Regions from separate parts of the Streptomyces sp. NPDC042100 genome, predicted to be linked through region 2. Evidence: riboswitches for the same ligand, from Rfam matches in the RefSeq annotation. Region 2 holds a riboswitch; the other holds the start of a gene.
What was found. A riboswitch is a leader RNA that binds a small molecule or an ion and turns the genes downstream of it on or off. The one in region 2 is predicted to bind S-adenosylmethionine.

Region 1: it holds a riboswitch for S-adenosylmethionine, as region 2 does, so the genes downstream of both, ACZ6J5_RS13005 (aminotransferase class V-fold PLP-dependent enzyme) here and thrC (threonine synthase) in region 2, are expected to answer to the same signal.

Annotation. Positions count from the first base shown of each region.
Region 1 is NZ_JBVJDK010000005.1:122,704-133,014, reverse strand. Features, by position in the region: gene ACZ6J5_RS13025 (NYN domain-containing protein) at 1-744, opposite strand, end outside; gene ACZ6J5_RS13020 (hypothetical protein) at 788-1,030, opposite strand; gene ACZ6J5_RS13015 (rhomboid family intramembrane serine protease) at 1,195-1,929, shown strand; gene ACZ6J5_RS13010 (Lrp/AsnC family transcriptional regulator) at 1,926-2,207, shown strand; gene ACZ6J5_RS13005 (aminotransferase class V-fold PLP-dependent enzyme) at 2,303-3,712, opposite strand; SAM riboswitch class IV at 3,896-4,012, opposite strand; gene trpD (anthranilate phosphoribosyltransferase) at 4,096-5,160, opposite strand; gene qcrB (cytochrome bc1 complex cytochrome b subunit) at 5,290-6,915, opposite strand; gene qcrA (cytochrome bc1 complex Rieske iron-sulfur subunit) at 6,912-7,964, opposite strand; gene qcrC (cytochrome bc1 complex diheme cytochrome c subunit) at 7,961-8,770, opposite strand; gene ctaE (aa3-type cytochrome oxidase subunit III) at 8,845-9,465, opposite strand; gene ACZ6J5_RS12975 (hypothetical protein) at 9,664-10,065, shown strand; gene ACZ6J5_RS12970 (L,D-transpeptidase) at 10,078-10,311, opposite strand, start outside.
Region 2 is NZ_JBVJDK010000001.1:112,461-122,771, reverse strand. Features, by position in the region: gene groL (chaperonin GroEL) at 1-772, opposite strand, end outside; gene ACZ6J5_RS00625 (cold-shock protein) at 1,146-1,352, opposite strand; gene ACZ6J5_RS00620 (MoaD/ThiS family protein) at 1,787-2,062, opposite strand; gene thrC (threonine synthase) at 2,078-3,388, opposite strand; SAM riboswitch class I at 3,382-3,525, opposite strand; gene ACZ6J5_RS00610 (glucosyl-3-phosphoglycerate synthase) at 3,647-4,588, shown strand; gene ACZ6J5_RS00605 (DUF11 domain-containing protein) at 4,627-6,033, shown strand; gene ACZ6J5_RS00600 (alpha,alpha-trehalose-phosphate synthase (UDP-forming)) at 6,096-7,451, shown strand; gene ACZ6J5_RS00595 (KGGVGR-motif variant AAA ATPase) at 7,538-10,258, opposite strand; gene ACZ6J5_RS00590 (hypothetical protein) at 10,278-10,311, opposite strand, start outside.

The DNA.
Region 1 (10,311 bases), on a different contig from region 2:
GAGCCGGGCCTTGAGGCGCCGGCTCTCGCTCTCGGCGGCGGAGACCTGCGCGGCGGCCTCGGCGCGGGCCGCGTCGGCCTCGGCCTGGACCCGGCGCAGCGCCGCCTCGCCGCGCTTGACGTCGCTCTGGGCGCTGCGCAGCTTGCGGTGAAGCGATTCGGCTTCCTTGCGGGCGGTCTCCAGCTCGTGGCGCAGCTGCTCGGTCTCGGTCCGGGCGCGCTCGCGGGCCCCGGCGACCTCCTCGCGCAGCCGCTCCAGTTCGCGCCGCCCGGCCTCGTCGGCGCGCTCGGCGTCGGCGCGCTCGGCCTCCTCGCCGGCGGCGGCGACCAGCTTGCCCCAGCCGGCCGGGCGCAGCACATAGGCCGCGGCGGCCACGTCGACGGGGTCGGCGGCGGCGGGCGGGGAGCCCGCCTCGACGGCGCCCGCGAGCTCCGGCTGCGCCTCCTTGAAGCGCTCGCCGATCCGCTGCCGGAACAGCGGGTCGCTCTCCAGGGCCGCGGCCATCGCGTTCCCGGCGAACTTGGCGCGCCGGGAGGCGGTGAAGCGGGCGTACTGGCGCAGCGGCGCGGGCAGCTCGCCGACGGTCAGCCCGCCGAAGGCGTCGGCGACCAGCGCGACCACCTTGCGCCGTACGGGTTCGGGCAGCGGCCGGTCGAGCGCCTCGGCGGCGTCGGCGGATCCGGCGGCGTCGGCAGCCCCGTCCGGCGTGCCCGTCGGTTCCTCACCGTGCGCGGGCTGCTCCACGATCCGTCACCCCACTTCCCTGTCGTCCCTCGCGGGCCGCTTCTCAGGAAGCGGAACCCGGCCTGTCCACCAATTCGATCTGGTCCACCGCGTTGCACCAACGGCAGCGGACCGACTCGATGGTCTCACTGACCACCTCGCGCTCCTCGACCTTGGGCTCTCCGGCGAGGTCCAGATGGACGTACTCGACGACCTTGGAGGACCGGGTGACGTCGAAACGGGTCAGATTTCCGCAGAGCGTGCAGCGCCAGCGGGTCTCCGGGGTCGGCAGGGGAACCGTCGTCATCGTGCCGCCTCTTTCTGGGCTTTCCCTGGATGTCCGGGGTTGTACGGGGACCGCGGTGCGCCGTCGGACTGCGGAATCTGCCCGTTACCCTACGGCCTCCCGGGTACCCCGTGTCACGGCGAGGCACTCTGTCCAGTTCGGGCCCGGTACGCCATGATCTGTCCATGATCGACTGGCGGGGCGCGGCCCGTGGCGCGTGGCAGGGGACCCGGACCGGGCCGACCGTGACGTACGGCCTGATCGCGCTGTGCGTGCTGCTCTTCGCGCTGAGTCCGGTGTCGGGACTCAACCCGGGATACGGCACCGGCGACGGGCTGCTCGCGGCGCAGAGCGCGTACTTCGAGCGCTGGGGGGTGATCCCGGCCGAACTGACGAGCGGGCGGCCCGGGACCCTGTTCACCCCGCTGACCGCGCTCTTCGTGCACGGGAGCTGGCTGCACCTGCTGGGGAACATGCTGTTCCTGTACGTCTTCGGCGCGATGGCCGAGGAGCGGATGGGGCCGGCCGCGTTCGCCCTGTTCTACCTGGGCTGCGGCTATCTGGCGCTGGTGGGGTACGCGGTGGCGCACGCCGACAACGAGCAGACCCTGGTGGGGGCCTCGGGGGCGATCTCGGGGGTGCTCGGGGCCTTCCTCTACCTCTTCCCGCGCTCGCGGGTGACGAGCCTGTTCCCCTTCCTCTTCTTCCTGCCGCTGCGCTTTCCCGCCTGGATCGTGCTCGTCTTCTGGTTCGTGCTCCAGTGGCTGGCGGCCGGCGCGGCCGGGGCGGGGCCGGGGGTGGCGTACCTGGCGCACGTGGTGGGCTTCGCGGCCGGATTCCTCTACGCGTGGGCCCGGTACAGGGGTGGCGTTAAAGTGAAGCCACCAGCCGCGGCCACCGAGGGAGAAAGCCAGCCGTGATCACCGCGATCGTGCTCATCAAGACCAGCGTGGACCGGATCCCCGAGATCGCCGAGTCGATCGCCGCGATCGACTGCGTCAGCGAGGTCTTCTCGGTGACGGGGACCTACGACCTGATCGCCATGGTCCGCGTGCCGCGCCACGACGACCTGGCCGACGTCATCCCCGGGAAGATCAGCAAGATCCCCGGTGTCGAGGGCACCGACACCCACGTGGCCTTCCGCGCCTACTCCCAGCACGACCTGGACGCGGCGTTCGCCATCGGCCTGGAGTCCTGAGGCCCCGGCCCCGACGGGCGCACCCGGTGAAGCCGGCCTCTCCCCCGGGGGAGAGGCCGGCTTCACCCGTCTTCACTCGTACGGGGGATGGGAACTCAGCCGCGGTCGGGCACGCAGCGGCCGTCCTCGGTGCGGTACTTCCACTGGGCGCCCTCGCGCACCAGCTCCTTGACCGCGCCGACGAACCGCTCCACGTGCTCGTCGGGCGTGCCCGCGCCGAAGCTGACCCGGATGGCGTTGAGGGAGCGCTCGCCGGGGGCGGCCTCCGGGGCGCCGCACTCGCCCGGGTCCTGCGGGTCGCTGCCGAGCAGGGTGCGCACCAGCGGGTGGGCGCAGAACAGGCCGTCGCGGACGCCGATGCCGTACTCGGCGGAGAGCGCGGCGGCGAAGTGGGAGCTGTTCCAGCCGTCCACCACGAAGGAGATGACGCCGACGCGCGGGGCGTCGTCGCCGAAGAGGGAGAGCACCCGCACCTCGGGCACCTCGGCCAGGCCCTCGCGGACGGTGGCGATCAGGTGCCGCTCGCGGGCGACGAGCTCGTCGAAGCCGGCCTCGGTGAGCGCCTTGCAGGCGGAGGCGATGGAGTAGACGCCGATGACGTTGGGCGAGCCGGCCTCGTGCCGGGCCGCGGTGGTGTGCCACTCCACGTCCACACCGCCGTCGGCCCGGCGGGCCACCTTGCGGGAGGCGCCGCCGCCCGCGAGGTACGGCTCGGCGTCGCGCAGCCAGTCGGCGCGGCCGGCGAGCACGCCGGAGCCGAAGGGCGCGTACAGCTTGTGCCCGGAGAAGGCGACCCAGTCGACGTCCAGCTCCTGGACGGAGACGGGGTGGTGGGGGGCGAGCTGGGCGGCGTCGAGGACGATCCGGGCGCCGTGCGCGTGGGCGGCGGCGGCCAGCTCCTTCACCGGCCACAGCTCGCCGGTGACGTTGGAGGCGCCGGTGACGCAGACCAGGGCGGGGCCGTAGGGGTCGCGGTCGGCGAGGGCGCGCTCCAGGGTCTCGACGGCCTCGCGCGGGGTGCGCGGGGCGTTCAGGTAGGTCACCCGGGCGTCGCGCCAGGGCAGCAGCGAGGCGTGGTGCTCGGTCTCGAAGACGAAGACCTCGCAGCCGGCGGGGATCACCTGGGCGAGCAGGTTGAGCGAGTCGGTGGTGGAGCGGGTGAAGACGACCTGGTCGTCGGCGCGGCAGTCGAGGAACCCGGCGACGGTGGCGCGGCTGTTCTCGAAGAGGTCGGTGGAGAGCTGGGAGAGGTAGCCGGCGCCGCGGTGGACGCTGCCGTAGTAGGGGGCGTACGCGGCGACGTCGTCCCACACGCGCTGGAGGGCCGGGGCGCTGGCGGCGTAGTCGAGCGCCGCGTAGGTGACCTCGCCGCCGGTGACGAGCGGGACGGTGACGTCCCGGCCGAGGACCGGCAGCGGGGCGGCGCAGCAGGGGTCGGCGGACTCGCCGGAGGCGGCGGGGGCGGGACCGGAGACGGCGGAGACGGCGTGCGGGCGTGCGGACATGACGGTATCTCCCGGCAGAAAAGGGGCGCGAAAAGGCGTGAAGGGGCCCGCAGGGCAGCGCGAGGAAGGGGGTGCCGCGTACGGGTGTAAGAGGTCGAGAAGGGGGCCGGAGGCCCTAACGCATTCGCTTGCTCACGAGACAACGCTCCCTAGAGGACCAAGGACCCCAGGGTTGTGCGCAGGGGTCCGCGCTTGCCGCAGGCTTCTGCACATACGGCCTGGTCTTCACCCGGGGCACCCCGCCACGGACGGAGGGTTGCCGGACAGCGAGCCGGGGCTTTTTCGCTGTCACTCATGACCTGTCACAGAACCTATGCCAGTCGATCACGACGACGCAACCCCGTCCCGGCATTCGGAACGGGGTCGCGTGGCGGTGGCACGGGTCAGGCGTTGCTGGCGGTGATCCAGCGCTCCAGGGCGCGGCGGGCGGCGCCGGAGTCGATGGACTCGGCCGCCCGGGCGATGCCCTCGGACAGCTGCTCGGCGAGGGTGCCGGTGCCGGGGGCGAGGGCGGTGAGCGCCGCCGCCGAGTTGAGCAGCACCGCGTCCCGGACCGGACCGGCCTCGCCGGCCAGCAGGCGGCGGGCCACGTCGGCGTTGTACGAGGCGTCGGCGCCGCGCAGGGCATCGACGGGGACGATGCCGATGCCGACGTCGCGGGGGTCGAAGGACTCCTCGCGGACGGTGCCGTCCCGGACGATCCAGACCCGGGAGGTGGCCGTGGTGGTCAGCTCGTCGAGCCCGTCGTCGCCTCGGAAGACCAGCGCCGAGGAGCCGCGCTCGGCGAGCACTCCGGCGACGATCGGGGCCATCCGGGGGTCGGCCACGCCGGTCGCCTGGGCCCGCACCCGGGCGGGGTTGGTGAGCGGCCCCAGGAAGTTGAAGACCGTGCGGATGCCCAGCTCCTTGCGGGCCATCGCCACGTGCCGCAGCGCCGGGTGGAACTTCACGGCGAAGCAGAAGGTGATGCCGGCCTCCTCGGCGACCTCGGCCACCCGGCGAGGGGTGAGCTCCAGGTTGACGCCGAGCTTCTCCAGGACGTCGGAGGCGCCGCTGGCGCTGGAGGCGGCCCGGTTGCCGTGCTTGACGACCTTGGCGCCGGTGCCGGCCACCACGATCGCCGACATGGTGGAGATGTTGACGGTCTTGGCGCCGTCGCCGCCGGTGCCGACGATGTCCACGGACGGGCCGGGCACCTCGATGGTGTTGGCGTGCTCGTACATGGTGCGGACGAGACCGGTGATCTCGTCCACGGTCTCGCCCTTGGCGCGCAGGGCCACGACGAAGCCGGCGATCTGGGCGTCGGTGGCCTCGCCCCGCAGGATCCGGTCCATGGCCCAGGCGGTGTCCTCCGCGCTCTGGTCCCGGCCGCTCAGCAGCCCGTCCAGGACGGCGGGCCAGGAGCGGCCCGCCGAGTCGAGTCCTCCAGCGGGGGTCGCAGCGCTCATGGCAGCTCCTGGTGATCAGCGAAGTGGGTGCCGTCCCACCCTATCGAGCCCCGGGCACGGCAAAGAGCCCCGTCCATCGAATGGACGGGGCTCTCGCCGTGGCGACCTAGGTCAGGAGGTCAGTGGTGATCAGTGGTGGCCGTGGCCGCTCGTGATCTCCTTGTACTCCTCGGCGGTGGGCTTGGCGACCTGGTTGTCGCCGCCGTAGTAGCCCTTGTTGAGCTTGACCCGGAGCTTCTCCATCGCGCCGATCTTGCGCTCCACGCCGTTCTCGTCGACGGCCGGCGGCAGCTGCGCCGGCGCGTACTGCTCGTGCGCCGTGAGCTTGTGCAGCTCACCCTGGCTGAGCGGCTGGTGGACCTCGACGAACTCACCGTGCGGCAGGCGCTTGATGATGCCGGACTCGCGTCCGTGCAGCACCTTGTCCTTGTCCCGGCGCTGGAGGCCGAGGCAGATGCGCTTGGTGACGATGAACGCGATGACCGGTCCGAGGAAGAAGAAGATCCGGACGAACCAGGTGATCGAGTTGATCGACAGGTGGAAGTGCGTGGCCCAGAGGTCGTTGCCGCCACCGACGAGCATGATCATGTACGCGGTGATCCAGGCGACACCGAAGCCGGTGCGCGTCGGAGCGTTGCGCGGGCGCTGCGCGATGTGGTGCTCGCGCTTGTCGCCGGTGATCCAGGACTCGATGAACGGGTAGACCGCGATGGCGCCGAGCACCGCCGGGAAGATCGCCAGCGGGATCATCACGCCGAGGACCAGCGTGTGGCCCCACAGGTTGATCTCCCAGCCCGGCATGACACGGATCAGACCCTCGGCGAAGCCCATGTACCAGTCGGGCTGGGCGCCGGTGGACACCTGGTCCGGGCGGTACGGGCCGAGGGCCCAGATCGGGTTGATCGAGGCGATCGCCGCGATGACCGCGATGACGCCGAAGACCAGGAAGAAGAAGCCTCCGGCCTTCGCCATGTACACGGGCAGCAGCGGCATGCCCACGACGTTCTTGTTCGTACGGCCGGGGCCCTCGAAGTGCGTGTGCTTGTGGACGAACACCAGGATGAGGTGCGCGACCACGAGACCCAGCATGATGCCGGGCAGCAGCAGCACGTGCGCCGAGTAGAACCGGGCGACGAAGTCGCCGCCGGGGAACTCCCCGCCGAACAGGAACATCGACAGGTACGTGCCGACGACAGGCACGGACAGGATCGCGCCCTGCATGAAGCGGACACCGGTGCCGGAGAGCAGGTCGTCCGGGAGCGAGTAACCGGTGAAGCCGGTGAACATGCCCAGGAAGAACAGCAGGAAGCCGAACAGCCAGTTGATCTCACGCGGCTTGCGGAACGCGCCCGTGAAGAACACGCGCATCATGTGCACGAACATGGCCGCGAGGAAGATCAGCGCCGCCCAGTGGTGGATCTGCCGGATCAGCAGACCACCGCGCACCTCGAACGAGATGTGCATGGTCGAGTTGAACGCCTCGGACATCAGCTGTCCCTGGAGCGGGACGTACGGTCCGACGTACTCCACCTCGTTCATCGACGGGTGGAAGAACATCGTCAGATAGACGCCCGTCAGGATGATGATGAGGAAGCTGTAGAGGCAGACCTCGCCCAGCATGAAGGACCAGTGGTCCGGGAAGATCTTCCGCATGTTGGCCTTGGCCAGCGTGTAGATCCCCAGCCGGCTGTCGGCCCAGTCGGCGACCCGCTCACCCGCGGGAGCCTTCTTCTGCGTATTGGTCACAGTGCTCATCCGCGCTCCCAGAAGGCGGGACCGACGGGCTCATCGAAGTCGCCGTGCGCCTCAAGGAAGCCCTTGTCGTTCACGCCGATCCGCAGCTGCGGAAGGGCGTGGCCGGCCGGGCCGAAGATGACACGGGCGCCGTCGGACAGGTCGAAGGTGGACTGGTGGCACGGGCAGAGCACGTGGTGCGTCTGCTGCTCGTACAGCGAGATCGGGCAGCCGACATGGGTGCAGATCTTCGAGAAGGCGACGATGCCCTCGTGCGACCACTCGAGCTCGCGCTTGTCCTTGATGTCGTCCGGCTGAATGCGGACGATCATCAGGGCGGCCTTGGCGATCTCGGTCTGGAAGTGCTCGTCGTGCTCCGAGAGGCCCTCGGGCATCGCGAAGGTCAGCGAACCGACCGCGACGTCCTCGGGACGCAGCGGCTCGTGCGTGTTCATGTTGACGAGCAGCTTGCCCTTGGCCCACAGGGTGGAGCGGAGCTTCTTCTCGGGCAGCGGGCCCATGTCACGCAGCAGCACGACGCCGGAGAGCGGCACCATGGCCAGCGCGCCGAACAGCGTGTTGCGGATCAGCTTGCGGCGGCCGAAGCCGGACTCGGCGGCACCCGCCGCGAAGTCCGCCATGACCTTGGCCTTGACCTCGGGCGTGGCCGCCATCGGGTGACGCTCGTCGGCGACCTCGACGTCGGACATCAGGGTGCGGGCCCAGTGGACCGCGCCCGCGCCGATGAAGAACAGGGCCGCACCGAGGGTCAGACCCAGGGAGAAGTTGAGCGCGGACACCCGGCCGAAGGGCCAGATGTACACGATCTTGTCCACCGGGAAGATCACGTACGAGGCGATGAAGCCGATCGTGGCCAGCATCGACAGCGTGAACATGAAGGCGACCGCACGCTCGGACCGCTTGGCGGCCCGCTCGTCGATGTCCTGGATGCGCGGCTTGTGGGGCGGGAGGCCCGGGTCGGCGAACGGGTCGTCGGCGACCTTCACCGCGCCGTGCGCGGTGCCCTGCTCGGACGGCAGGTTCTCTTCTGGATTCTCTTGGGTACTCATGACTTCTTGGCCTTAGCGGTGTGGGCCGCGACCCAGATGGCAACTGCGATCAGCGCGCCCAGACCGAAGATCCACGCGAACAGGCCCTCGCTGACGGGGCCGAGGCCACCGAGCTTGAGACCGCCCGGGTTGTCGGCTTCGTCGCTGTTGACGGCCTGGACGTAGGCGATGATGTCCTTCTTCTGCTTCTCCGGCATGGTCGTGTCGGGGAAGGAGGGCATGTTCTGCGGGCCCGTCTGCATGGCCTCGTAGAGGTGCTTCGGGCTGACGCCTTCAAGGCTCGGGGCGTACTTGCCGTAGGTCAGCGCGCCACCCTCACCGGTGAAGTTGTGGCACTGGGCGCAGTTCGAGCGGAACAGCTCGCCGCCCTTGGCGATGTCCGCGCCCTCAGGGCTGTACTGGCCCTCGGTCGGAACGATCGGGCCGGCGCCGAGGGAGGCCACGTACGCCGCGAGCTGGTCGATCTCGGCCTGCGTGTAGATGACCTTCTTCTTCGGGACCTGGGCGCCCGGCTGCTGGGCCGGCATACGGCCCGTGCCGACCTGGAAGTCCACGGCCGCCGAGCCGACGCCGACCAGGGACGGGCCGTCGGTGGTGCCCTGACCGCCGGTCCCGTGGCAGCTGGCGCAGCCGACGGCGTAGAGCTTCTTGCCCTCCTCGATGGCGAGGGACTGGGCGGTTTCATCGGCCTTCGCCGTGCCCGCGGGCGCGAAGGCGGCGTACAGCCCCCCGGTTGCCGCCAGCGCGAGGAGTAGGACGACGACCGCCGCCAGCGGATGGCGTCGTCGTGCGGAGAGCTTTTTCACGGATTACCCCGGTGTCAGGATCTTCTGCGTCGATCTTGCTGGATGTGTGGCCCGCCGGGAGCGGCGGAGCCCGATTACTTGATCAAGTAGATCGTGGCGAAGAGGCCGATCCAGACGACATCGACGAAGTGCCAGTAGTAGGACACGACGATGGCGGCGGTTGCCTGCTCGTGGGTGAACCTCTTGGCGGCGTACGTCCGGCCCAGGACCAGCAGGAAGGCGATGAGACCGCCCGTCACGTGCAGGCCGTGGAAGCCGGTGGTCAGGTAGAACACCGTGCCGTACGGGTCGGAGGAGAGGGAGAGTCCCTCTTCCTTGACCAGCTCGGTGTACTCGAAGACCTGGCCGCCGATGAAGATCGCGCCCATCACGAACGTGATGATGAACCACGACCGGAGCTTCTTCACGTCGCCCCGCTCGGCGGCGAAGACGCCGAGCTGGCAGGTGAGTGAGGAGAGCACCAGGATCGTGGTGTTCGTCGCCGAGAACGGGAGGTTCAAGGCCGAGGCCTTTTCCGCCCAGTACTCGGCGCCCATCACGGATCGCAGGGTGAAGTACATCGCGAAGAGGGCCGCGAAGAACATCAGCTCGGAGCTCAACCAGATGATGGTTCCGACGCTGGTGAGGTTCGGTCGATTGACCGAAGGGTGCGCGTGCCCGGTTTCTACTGTCGTTACTGTCGCCACGACCGACATTATGTCGGTCGCTTATCCCGCCCTCACTCCGGGGGGTGCCGTTCGGAGTGTCCGGGGCGCGTGTCCAGCCCGAACGGCCCATCGGAAGCGCCTTCCGGCACCCTTCGAACAGGTGTTGAACGGGTGTTGACGGGGTGTGGACCGGAGTAGCATCCGCGCAACGGCCGACCACCCTCACGCCACCTTCACGGAGGAACGATGCAGTCGAGCGCCACGGTCCTGGTCTACAGCGACGACGCGAACACCCGCGCGCAGGTCCGCCTGGCGGCGGGCCGCAGGCCGGCGGCCGATGTTCCCCCGGTCGAGTTCGTCGAGTGCGCGACACTGCCCGCCCTGTTGACGGCGCTGGACGAGGGCGGGATCGACGTGTGCGTGCTGGACGGCGAGGCGGTCCCGGCGGGCGGCATGGGGGTGTGCCGGCAGATCAAGGACGAGGTCTTCCGCTGCCCGCCCGTGCTGCTGCTGATCGGGCGCCCGCAGGACGCCTGGCTGGCCACCTGGAGCCGCGCGGACGCCGCGGTCACCCTTCCGGTGGAACCGGTCGGGTTCGCGGCGTCCCTGGCCGCCCTGCTGCGCACGCGGCTCGCCGTCGGCGCCTGAGGGCCCGGAGCCTTACAGGGAGGGCCTGAGCCGGGCCTTGGCGTCCATGGTGGCGGCCGGATCCGAGGAGTCCGCCACCAGGGCGCTGCCCTTGCGCCACTTGTCCCAGTCCAGGTTCCAGTCGCCGAAGCCGTTCCCGAAGGTGTCCATCATCTCGCCCTCGCTGTTGACGACGCGGACGATGTCACCCGGACGGACGTTCTCGTAGAACCAGGCGGCGTTACCGGTGGACATGCCGACGCAGCC
Region 2 (10,311 bases):
ACAGGGCCTCGCCCTCGACGTCCTCGGCGATGATCAGCAGCGGCTTGCCCGACTGCATGACCTTCTCCAGGAGCGGGAGCAGGTCCTTCACGGAGGAGATCTTGGAGTTGACGATCAGGATGTACGGGTCATCCAGGGCCGCCTCCATGCGCTCCATGTCGGTCGCGAAGTACGCCGAGATGTAGCCCTTGTCGAAGCGCATGCCCTCGGTGAGCTCAAGCTCGAGACCGAAGGTCTGCGACTCCTCGACGGTGATGACGCCTTCCTTGCCGACCTTGTCCATCGCCTCGGCGATGAGCTCGCCGATCTGGGTGTCGGCGGCGGAGATGGAGGCCGTGGAAGCGATCTGCTCCTTGGTCTCGACATCCTTCGCCTGCTCAAGGAGCGCGCCGGAGACGGCCTCGACGGCCTTCTCGATGCCGCGCTTGAGGGCCATCGGGTTGGCACCGGCGGCCACGTTGCGCAGGCCCTCGCGGACGAGCGCCTGGGCGAGGACGGTGGCGGTGGTCGTACCGTCGCCGGCGACGTCGTCCGTCTTCTTGGCGACTTCCTTGACCAGCTCGGCGCCGATCTTCTCGTACGGGTCCTCGAGCTCGATCTCCTTGGCGATGGAGACACCATCGTTGGTGATCGTGGGGGCGCCCCACTTCTTCTCGAGGACGACGTTGCGGCCCTTGGGGCCGAGGGTGACCTTGACGGCGTCAGCGAGCTGGTTCATGCCGCGCTCGAGACCGCGCCGGGCCTCCTCGTCGAACGCGATGATCTTGGCCATGTGAAGTGGTCCTCCCGGACATGGGGTGGATAACGCTCCTGGACCGTGCCGACGCCCGCGACGGACGGCCCGCTCACCCTGTGGTTCCTTGCCCCACATGGCCGCGGACCTCGTCTGCCCGATCCTCGTAAGCACTCTCACCTTCAGAGTGCTAACGCCAATGATTAGCACTCGCCCCATGCGAGTGCAAGCGACTACCGAGGATCGGTCACACCGCGCGGCACACGCCCGGCGCGCGAGCCGGGCGCACGCGGCGGGCACCGGGGGCACCGGGGCGCGACCGTGACGCGGCGGGACATGACGAGGGGCCCGTACCCGGATTCCGGATACGGGCCCCTCGACGGAAGTGCGTCGGTGGCCGATCGCGCCGCGCTCAGGCGGTGGCGAGCTTGACCATGTCCGCCTGCGGACCCTTCTGGCCCTGCGAGATCTCGAACTCGACCCGCTGCCCTTCTTCAAGGGTGCGGTAGCCGTCCATCTGGATCGCGCTGTAGTGGACGAAAACATCCGCACCACCGTCGACCGCGATGAAGCCGTAGCCCTTCTCCGCGTTGAACCACTTGACGGTGCCCTGAGCCATGCCTAACTCCCCTATTACTGGCCCTTGCGCGGGACCGCACTTCGCGGACCCGGGTCAGACCCTGCGCCGGAACGCGTCGACCGCCGCTGAATGTATCTGCCCAACTGCCCTCTGCAACAGGTCAATCCGACGAGAATTCTGGGCGCCCCCGAAAGGGGAATTGGGGAGAATCCCTTGAATTCCGGGTCAAGTCGGGCCGGGCAAAGCGCGCAGAAGGTACACAAGGCACGGGCGCTTTGGCTGCTTCTTGTCGTGCGCGGGCGCATTCTCATATGCGACCGGCATGAGCAGCGGAGGGGACTTCCCCAACTCTACCGCTTCCAACCATGCAGAATTGCCCCCTCCGCTTCTTAGCGCGGAAGGGGCAATTCAGGAAAGACGGGAAAGACGGGAAAGCCAGGTACGGGCTCGGCCGCCGGACTCGGCGGCCGGGCTCAGCCGCCGGCGACCGCCGGGATGATCGAGACACCGGCGCCGTCCGGCGTGGCGGTCTCCAGGCCCTGCTCGAAGCGCACGTCGTCGTCGTTCACGTACACGTTGACGAAGCGGCGCAGCTTGCCCTGGTCGTCCAGGACGCGGGCGGCGATGCCGGCGTGGTTCTTCTCCAGGTCCGCGATGACCTCGGCGAGGGTCGCGCCCTCGGCCTTCACCTCGGACTCGCCGCCGGTGTAGGTGCGCAGGATGGTGGGGATGCGGACGTTCACTGCCATGGGTTCACGGACCTTTCAGTGGGCCAGGCCCGCGTCGCGGAACGCGTCCAGGCTCGGGCGGATGGTGGCGGTCGCCTGAGAGCTGTCGGCAACGGCGTCCAGGGTCTTGAGCCCGTCGCCGGTGTTGAGGACGACCGTCGTCAGCGCGGGGTCGATGAGACCGTTCTCGACCAGCTTCCGGGTGACGCCGACGGTCACGCCGCCCGCCGTCTCGGCGAAGATGCCCTCGGTGCGCGCGAGGAGCTTGATCGCGTCGACCACCTGCTCGTCGTTCACGTCCTCCACGGCGCCGCCGGTGCGGCGGGCGATGTCGAGCACGTACGGGCCGTCGGCCGGGTTGCCGATCGCGAGGGACTTGGCGATCGTGTTCGGCTTCTGGGGGCGCACCACGTCGTGGCCGGCCTTGAAGGCGGCGGAGACCGGGGAGCAGCCCTCGGCCTGGGCGCCGAAGATCTTGTACGGCTTGTCCTCGACCAGGCCCAGCTTGATGAGCTCCTGGAGCCCCTTGTCGATCTTGGTGAGCTGGGAGCCGGAGGCGATCGGGATGACGAGCTGGTCCGGGATGACCCAGCCGAGCTGCTCACAGATCTCGTACGCGAGCGTCTTGGAGCCCTCGCCGTAGTACGGGCGCAGGTTGACGTTCACGAAGCCCCAGCCCTCGCCGAGCGGGTCGCCGATGAGCTCCGAGCAGAAGCGGTTGACGTCGTCGTAGTTGCCCTCGATGGCGACGAGGTCGCCGCCGTAGACGCCGGCCATGACGACCTTGCCCTGCTCCAGGTCGTGCGGGATGAAGACGCAGGAGCGGAAGCCGGCCCGGGCGGCGGCGGCGCCGACGGCGCCGGCCAGGTTGCCGGTGGAGGAGCAGGAGAGGGTGGTGAAGCCGAAGGCGCGGGCGGCCTCGATGGCCTGGGCGACGACCCGGTCCTTGAAGGAGTGGGTCGGGTTGCCGGAGTCGTCCTTGACGAACAGCCTGCCGGGCTCGACGCCGAGCTCGCGGGCGAGGTTGTCGGCCTTGACCAGCGGGGTCCAGCCGGGGTTCAGGTTGGGCTTCTCGGCGACGTCGGCCGGGACGGGCAGCAGCGGGGCGTAGCGCCAGATGCTGGCGGGTCCGGCCTCGATGCGCTTGCGCAGCTCCTCCGGGTCGCCGGCGGGCAGCTCGTACGCGACTTCGAGCGGGCCGAAACACAGTTCGCAGGCGAAGATCGGGCCGAGCGGGAAGGATTCACCGCATTCGCGGCAGGAGAGTCCGGAAGCGGGACCGAGATCGACGGTGGTTCCGGATGCGACGGTCTGTACAGCCATGGAGGCGAGGCCCTTTCTCCTCATCTTTCCCATGACGAATTTTTCGCCATGAGACGGATTTGGCACCTTCCCTAGCCGGTGGCCTCGCTGGAGGACGAGAACCGACTGGAGGGTTGCCGGGGCTTCAACGGGCCGTTTCCCTCTGCCCCTCTGGATGAGCGGTATTCGATTGTGAGACGCGGTCGGCACCCCGACATGCATCGGGGATCCGCGTTGTTCAAGACTGTAACCGAAGGCTGCGAAGGTGGAGACGGTCGTCCGATCCGCGAGATGGAGATCACGTTGCTGGAAGAGGTGGAGCGCTGGCTGGCCCGGCGGTCCTGGTCCGTTGCCGACCGCCCGCTGGAGCGCGTCCTGGCCGCCAAGCGGGGCACGAAGGTCAGCGTGGTGCTGCCCGCGCTGAACGAGGAGGCGACGGTCGGCGCGATCGTCTCGGTGATCCGCCGCGAGCTGATGACCGAGGCCGTTCCGCTGGTCGACGAGCTCGTGGTGATCGACTCGGGCTCCACGGACCGCACGGCGGAGGTGGCCTCGGCGGCGGGCGCGCGGGTGGTGGCGCGCGACACGATCCTGCCCCGGATACCGGCGGTGCCCGGCAAGGGCGAGGTCCTGTGGCGGTCACTGATGGTGACGACCGGGGACGTGGTCTGCTTCGTGGACGCGGACCTCAGGGACTTCTCCGCGGACTTCGTGACCGGCATCGTCGGCCCGCTCCTCACCGACCCGGACGTGGACTTCGTGAAGGCGATGTACGACCGCCCGCTCGGCGACACCCCTGGTCAGGGCGGCCGGGTGACGGAGCTGGTGGCGCGCCCGCTGCTCAATCTGCACTGGCCGCAGCTGGCCGGCCTCGTGCAGCCGCTGGGCGGCGAGTACGCGGCGCGGCGCTCTCTCCTTGAGCGGCTGCCCTTCCCGGTCGGTTACGGAGTGGAGCTGGGCCTGCTGGTCGACGCCCTGCACACGGTGGGCCTGGACGCCCTGGCGCAGGTGGACGTGGGGGTGCGCAAGCACCGGCACCAGGACGGGCGGGCGCTGGGCCGGATGGCGGCGGCGATCTACCGGACGGCGCAGCTGCGGCTGTCCCGGGGGCACCTGGTGCGGCCCTGGCTGACCCAGTTCGAGCGGGGCGAGCGGGGCTTCGAGCCGCACACGTACCCGGTGGACACGGAGGAGCGCCCGCCGATGGCGGAGATCGCGGAGTACGCGCGGCGCCGCGTGGCGTAGCTCCGAATAGTCATGATTTCTGCATAAATTCCCGTTTCATGCGGTCGAGAAATGAAACGGGAATCCTGCTGACGGTCCTCGTCCTGCTGGCCGGGCCGCTCTCCCTCGCGGGAGCCGCCCCGGCCGCCGCCGATGTCGTCGAGCCCTTCGGCAAGCGGTACGAGGCGGACCTCTACGGCGACTTCATCACCATCGGCAACACCGTCATCGGCTGCCCCACCGCCCCCGCGGACCTGGCGGCGCGCTGCGCGACCGCCGCCTCCGGGCAGGGCGCGGACAACAACAACACCTTCGACATGGAGCGGATCGACACGGCCGCCATGAGCGCCGGCTTCGGCTCCAGCACGGGTCACGTGGTGATCCCGCCGGGCGCGAAGGTGGCGTACGCGCGCCTCTTCTGGGGCGGCGACGACGGCACGTACCGGGGCCCGAGCGGCGCCGCGCTCGCCCGCTGCGACATCTCCGGCGCCGACGTCGACCGCTCCCCCGGCGACCCCGCGACGACCGTCCCGAGGATCCGGGTCGGCACCGGCACGGGCACCGCCACCGGCACCCCGGTGACGCCCGAGCACGTGGTCACCGACCCGGCCGACACCCACGGCCCGCACTACTACACGGGCGAGGCGGACGTGACCGCCGCGTTCACCACCGCCAAGGGCGACACCCCGGTCGCCGTCGGCGGGATCTGGGCGCCCAGCGGGCGCGGCTGCGTGGCCGGCTGGTCGCTGACGCTGGTGTACGCCTACCCGGCCCCGGACCCGAAGCACGCGCCCGACCGGCGCGCCGTCTACGTCTACGGCGGCCACGTCCTCCAGCGCTCCAGCTCGCCGGCCACCACCGTCACCGTCGACGGCTTCTACCGCGGCGGCGGCAAGGCGCGGGCCGGCGTCACCGCGTACGAGGGCGACTGGAACACCCCTGGCGACCGCTTCCTCGTCGACGGGCACAACGTCACCGAGCCGCACACCGGCAGCACCAAGAACTTCTTCGTCAGCGCCGGCGACGGGGCCGTGAACCCGAGGCTCGTCAACAACCTGAGCATCGACGCCGAGGCGTTCGACCTGCCCGCCGGCGCGATCCCGGCCGGCGCCACCTCCGCCGGCCTCACCTTCACCACCAGCGGCGACACCTACGTGCCCTCCGCGCTCGCCCTGTCGGTGCCGGTGCCGGACCTGAAGGCCTCGCTCGTCCAGCGCCCGCCGGCCCGCCCGACCCCGGCCCCGAGCCCGACCCACGCGTCCCCCCACCCGACCCCGACCACCTCGAAGCCCGCCCCGCCCGTCCGCCACGCCCCGCCCGCCCCGCACCCCGGCGCGCACGGGGGCGCGATGGCGGAGACCGGCGCGAGCGGGGAGCGGCTGTGGCTGCTGGGCGCGCTGGGCCTGGCGCTGGCGGCGACCGGACTGGTCGCGCGGGCGGCGGTACGGGGCCGCAGGGAACACTGAACCGGCCCGCCCGTCCGGAATCCGTACGTTTGAGCGTGTACCGGACGGGCTAGGTTCGCCCCATGGCTACCGTCCTCGTGGCATCGAACCGCGGCCCCGTCTCGTACACCGTGCGTGACGACGGCTCCCTGGACACCCGGCGCGGCGGCGGAGGGCTCGTCGCGGGCCTGGGCGCCGTCGCCTCGGAGGGCGGCCTGTGGGTCTGCGCCGCCCTCGGCGACGGCGACCGCGAGGCCGTCCGCCGGGGGGTCGCCGAGCCGGGTGTGCGGATGCTCGACATCGACCCGGAGGTGTACGCCGACGCGTACAACGGCATCGCGAACTCGGTGCTGTGGTTCCTCCACCACCACCTGTACGACATCCCGCGCGAGCCCGTCTTCGACGCGGCCTTCCGCCGCCGCTGGGACGCCTACCGCGCGTACAACCGGGCCTTCGCCGAAGCCCTCGCGCAGGCGGCGGACCCCGGGGCGGCGGTCCTCGTCCAGGACTACCACCTGGCGCTGGTCCCCGGTCTGCTCCGCGCGCTCCGCCCCGACCTGCGGATCGCCCACTTCACCCACACCCCGTGGGCGGCGCCCGGCTATCTGGCGATGCTCCCGGACGACGTCCACCACGAGCTGGTGGCGGGCATGTCGGGCGCGGACGAGCTGGGCTTCCACACCCGCGCCTGGGCCGACGCCTTCCTGGCCGACCCCTTCGTGACGCGGGCCCCCCGGGTGGCGGCGTATCCGCTGGGCGTGGACGCCGACGACCTGCGCGCGCTGGCGCACCGCCCGGAGGTCGACGCGCGGCTGGCCGAGCTGCGCGCCGAGACGGGCGGCCGGAAGACCATCGTCCGGGTGGACCGCACCGAGCTCTCCAAGAACATCCCGCGCGGCCTGCTCGCCTACCGCGAGCTCCTCGCCGCCCACCCCGAGTGGCGCGGCCGGGTCGTCCACCTGGCCTCCGCCTACCCCTCCCGCCAGGACCTGGAGGTCTACCGCGCCTACACCGCCTCGGTGACCGAGCTGGCCGAGGCGGTCAACGAGGAGTACGGCACCCCCGACTGGCAGCCCGTCCTGGTCTCCGTCCAGGACGACTTCACCCGCTCCCTCGCCGCCTACCGCCTCGCCGACGTGGCCCTGGTCAACCCGGTCCGCGACGGCATGAACCTGGTCGCCAAGGAGATCCCGGTCGTCTCCGACGAGGGCTGCGCCCTGGTCCTGTCCCGCGAGGCGGGCGCCTACGAGGAGCTCCGCGAGGCCGCCCTCACCGTCAACCCGTACGACGTGACGGGCACCGCCGAGGCCCTCCACCAGGCCCTGTCGATGCCGGCCCCGGAGCGCGCGGAACGCACCAAGCACCTGGCGACGGCATCGACGGCCCTGCCGCCCCGCGCCTGGTTCCTGGCCCAGCTGGCGGCGTTGCGTGAGTCCTGAAGGACACAAACGTCCCCGGGCGGCACAGAGGGTGACGTGGGGCACAACAGCGGCGGTGGCCGCCCCCTCGGGGAGCGGCCACCGTCTCAAGGACGTACGACGCGTGCTCGACCGCGTGTCCTGAAGCCCAACCCGTGCCGGTAGATCTCGGGCAGCCGATACAGACCGTCGGTGTCCCGGTCGAGGGCGCCCGCTTCCCTCAGCTTGGTGATGGCATTCGGGTCGAGACCGACATCCTCGGCCGCGAAGGGCATGACCACGTCGTCCGCGTAGCGCCCCACATCGACGAGAAGGCCACCGACCGAAGGGTTCTCCTGCCGTAGTTCCTCCAGCTTCTCCGAGCTGCATCGGACAAGTGCCTGTCGCATGGCGCTGGGCACGAGCAGACGGTCCTGCCAATCTTGATCGCCCTTGGACGTCTCTGCGGCATCCCTGATGAACCTCACCACGTCCCGGGCCTGCACCTGGTCATTGAAGTCCCCGAGTGCTGCGGGGACCCACCTGTCCGAACGGGCCTCTCTCGAGTTCTTCCGGCCCATCTTGACGCCCCACAGCGGCACCAGGGCGTCCACGACCTTGTCACTCCCCAGATCCATCAGGTCGCCGTCGGGTCGTTCGACGGCCTCGGCGGTGGACGCCACCCACAAGGCCAGCCGGAGAGCCTCCTGGCTGTCCCACCTCAAGGCATAGGGCTCGTAGCGGTCAAGGTACTGCCCGAGGTTCTGCCGGACCGCCCAGCGCACGAGGTCCTCTCGGACGAAGATGACCGCGCCGAACGGCCGGCCGCGGAAGGTCCTCAACCAGTCGGGGATCTCGGTGAACAGAGCCCTTAGCGCGACCCGCTTGGCCTCGCCATCCAAGTCCTGGAACACGTCCTCAAGGCCGTCGAACACGAACAACGCCGGCTTCATGGAGCGGTCGAAGAGGACTTCCTCAGGGTTCTTCTCGAGGACAGGCCCTGCGATCGCCATGGCCATGCATCGCAACCAGACGTCCCGCCAGAACGAGGGACGCTCACTGTCCGAGCTGGCCAGTGCCTCGACCAGCACGTTACGGATGTCCAGAGCAGTAGCGCCGGCTCCGGAGGCGGCGGCGGCCCTGAGACGCTGTGGCCCGGTCGCCCCCTCGCCAGCTTCCGTACCCATGTTCGCCGGATCCAGCACAGGAACCACGGGGGCGTCCACCCGTACTTCTTCGTCAGCGCTCTTCGCAAACCTCTGCCAGGTCCCAGCGACACACAACCGCGCATAGGTAAAGGTCTTACCGGACCCCTTCGCACCCACGACCACAGTCACGGGCAACGCCGTGCGGTGATCACCTACCAGGCGTCGCAGCGGAGCTGTCGACAAGAACCCCAGACTGCTGTCCAGCCCGGTCTTCTCCGCGAACACCAAAGACTTCGCCCGATCGTGCAGAGCGATACGCCGCGCGTCGAGGTCGCGGTCGGGCTTGGCCGTCGGGTAGTTCGATGCGTCGGGCTCGACGGCCCAGTTCATGGACTCAAGCAGACGGTCCCCGATCCCGAGTCTCCTGACCACGGCGACGACCTCGTCCCAGGCCTGAGGGAGCGCCAGCAACTCATCTCGAAACGGGCTCAGAAGGGGATCCGTCAGGACCTGGGCATCCACGTCGCTGGTGTCGTGCGGTGAAACCCCACCGCTCTCTCCAGAGGAATCGGTTGCCTGGACTCCCCTCAGCTCAGAGAGTGCCTTGACGAGTTGGACCTTCGCCTGTTCGACCTCCTCCCCGTGCTGATCCTCGCGGTACTGGGTGATTACCACGGAAGGCTCCGGGTCACGGCCGGTGAGAGCGACCGCCTTGTCACCAAGCTGGCGGATCAAGCGATCAGTGCCGTCCAGGGACTGGCTGCTGAGGGTGGTCACGAAGATGCGCTGCACTCTGGGGTCCAGAAGAATCGGGGCCGAGAGCTCCGATGCGCCGGCGCGAAGGTCCACGACCACCGTGTCCAGGCCGGCTTGGGCGGCCAGGTCGGCTAGCGATTCCGTCAGGAAGTACCGGGACCGGTCCGGCGTCAGCAGTTGCCCGGGTTCGATCCGTGGGGGGCCCAGCCTGATACGGCGGCTCGTCGGCAGGACTACCAGCCGCCCACTGCTCCTGTGGAGGAGGGTCTCCTGATTGGCCAAATACTCCGAAGCGATCCGAAGGGCGTGTCTACGGTCCTGGCCGGACGAGCCGTGCAGGAGGGCCAGCACGTCGTCGTACGCGACATCGACCACGCCGCCTTGTGACTCGAACATCCAGCTGATGCCAGGCGCTTCGAGGTCTGCGTCGACGAGGAGGACTTTGCGTCCTTGCTGCGCCAGGAGATCCGCAAAGGCCACAGCGTGGACGGTGCGCCCCACTCCGCCCTTGAACGAGTGAAACGCCACCATTTGAACGTTTCCCGGGAAGGAATCCGATTCCGGGCGAGGAAGCGGCTCCGCGAGCTCGTCGGTGACCCTCCTGTCGGTGAGCTTCGGCAGACGCGGCGACGGACTGATCGAGTCCTCGACGTGAACCGAGATCGACAGACCCTCCGCCTCGAAGCCGCTGGGCCGATCGAGGATCAGCTCGGAGCCAAGGTCAGAGGTACGGACCGAGCCGCGCCCGAACGCCGTGTTCAGCCAGTTCAGGGCCGCCTGTTCACCGGTCCCGGGCATAACGGTCAGCTCGACACCGTCCCACCAGGCATTCACCTCCTTGAGCCATTCCGGCCACCGCCCCTTGGTTGCCAGGACGGTGCAATGCTCATCGACATCGACCCACGTCAGCAGGTTGCCGGGGAGCAAGGGATAGTTCTGGTGCATGGTTCCTCTCCCACTGACCTCAACTTCGCGAAGCTTCGACCAAGGCTCGTAGC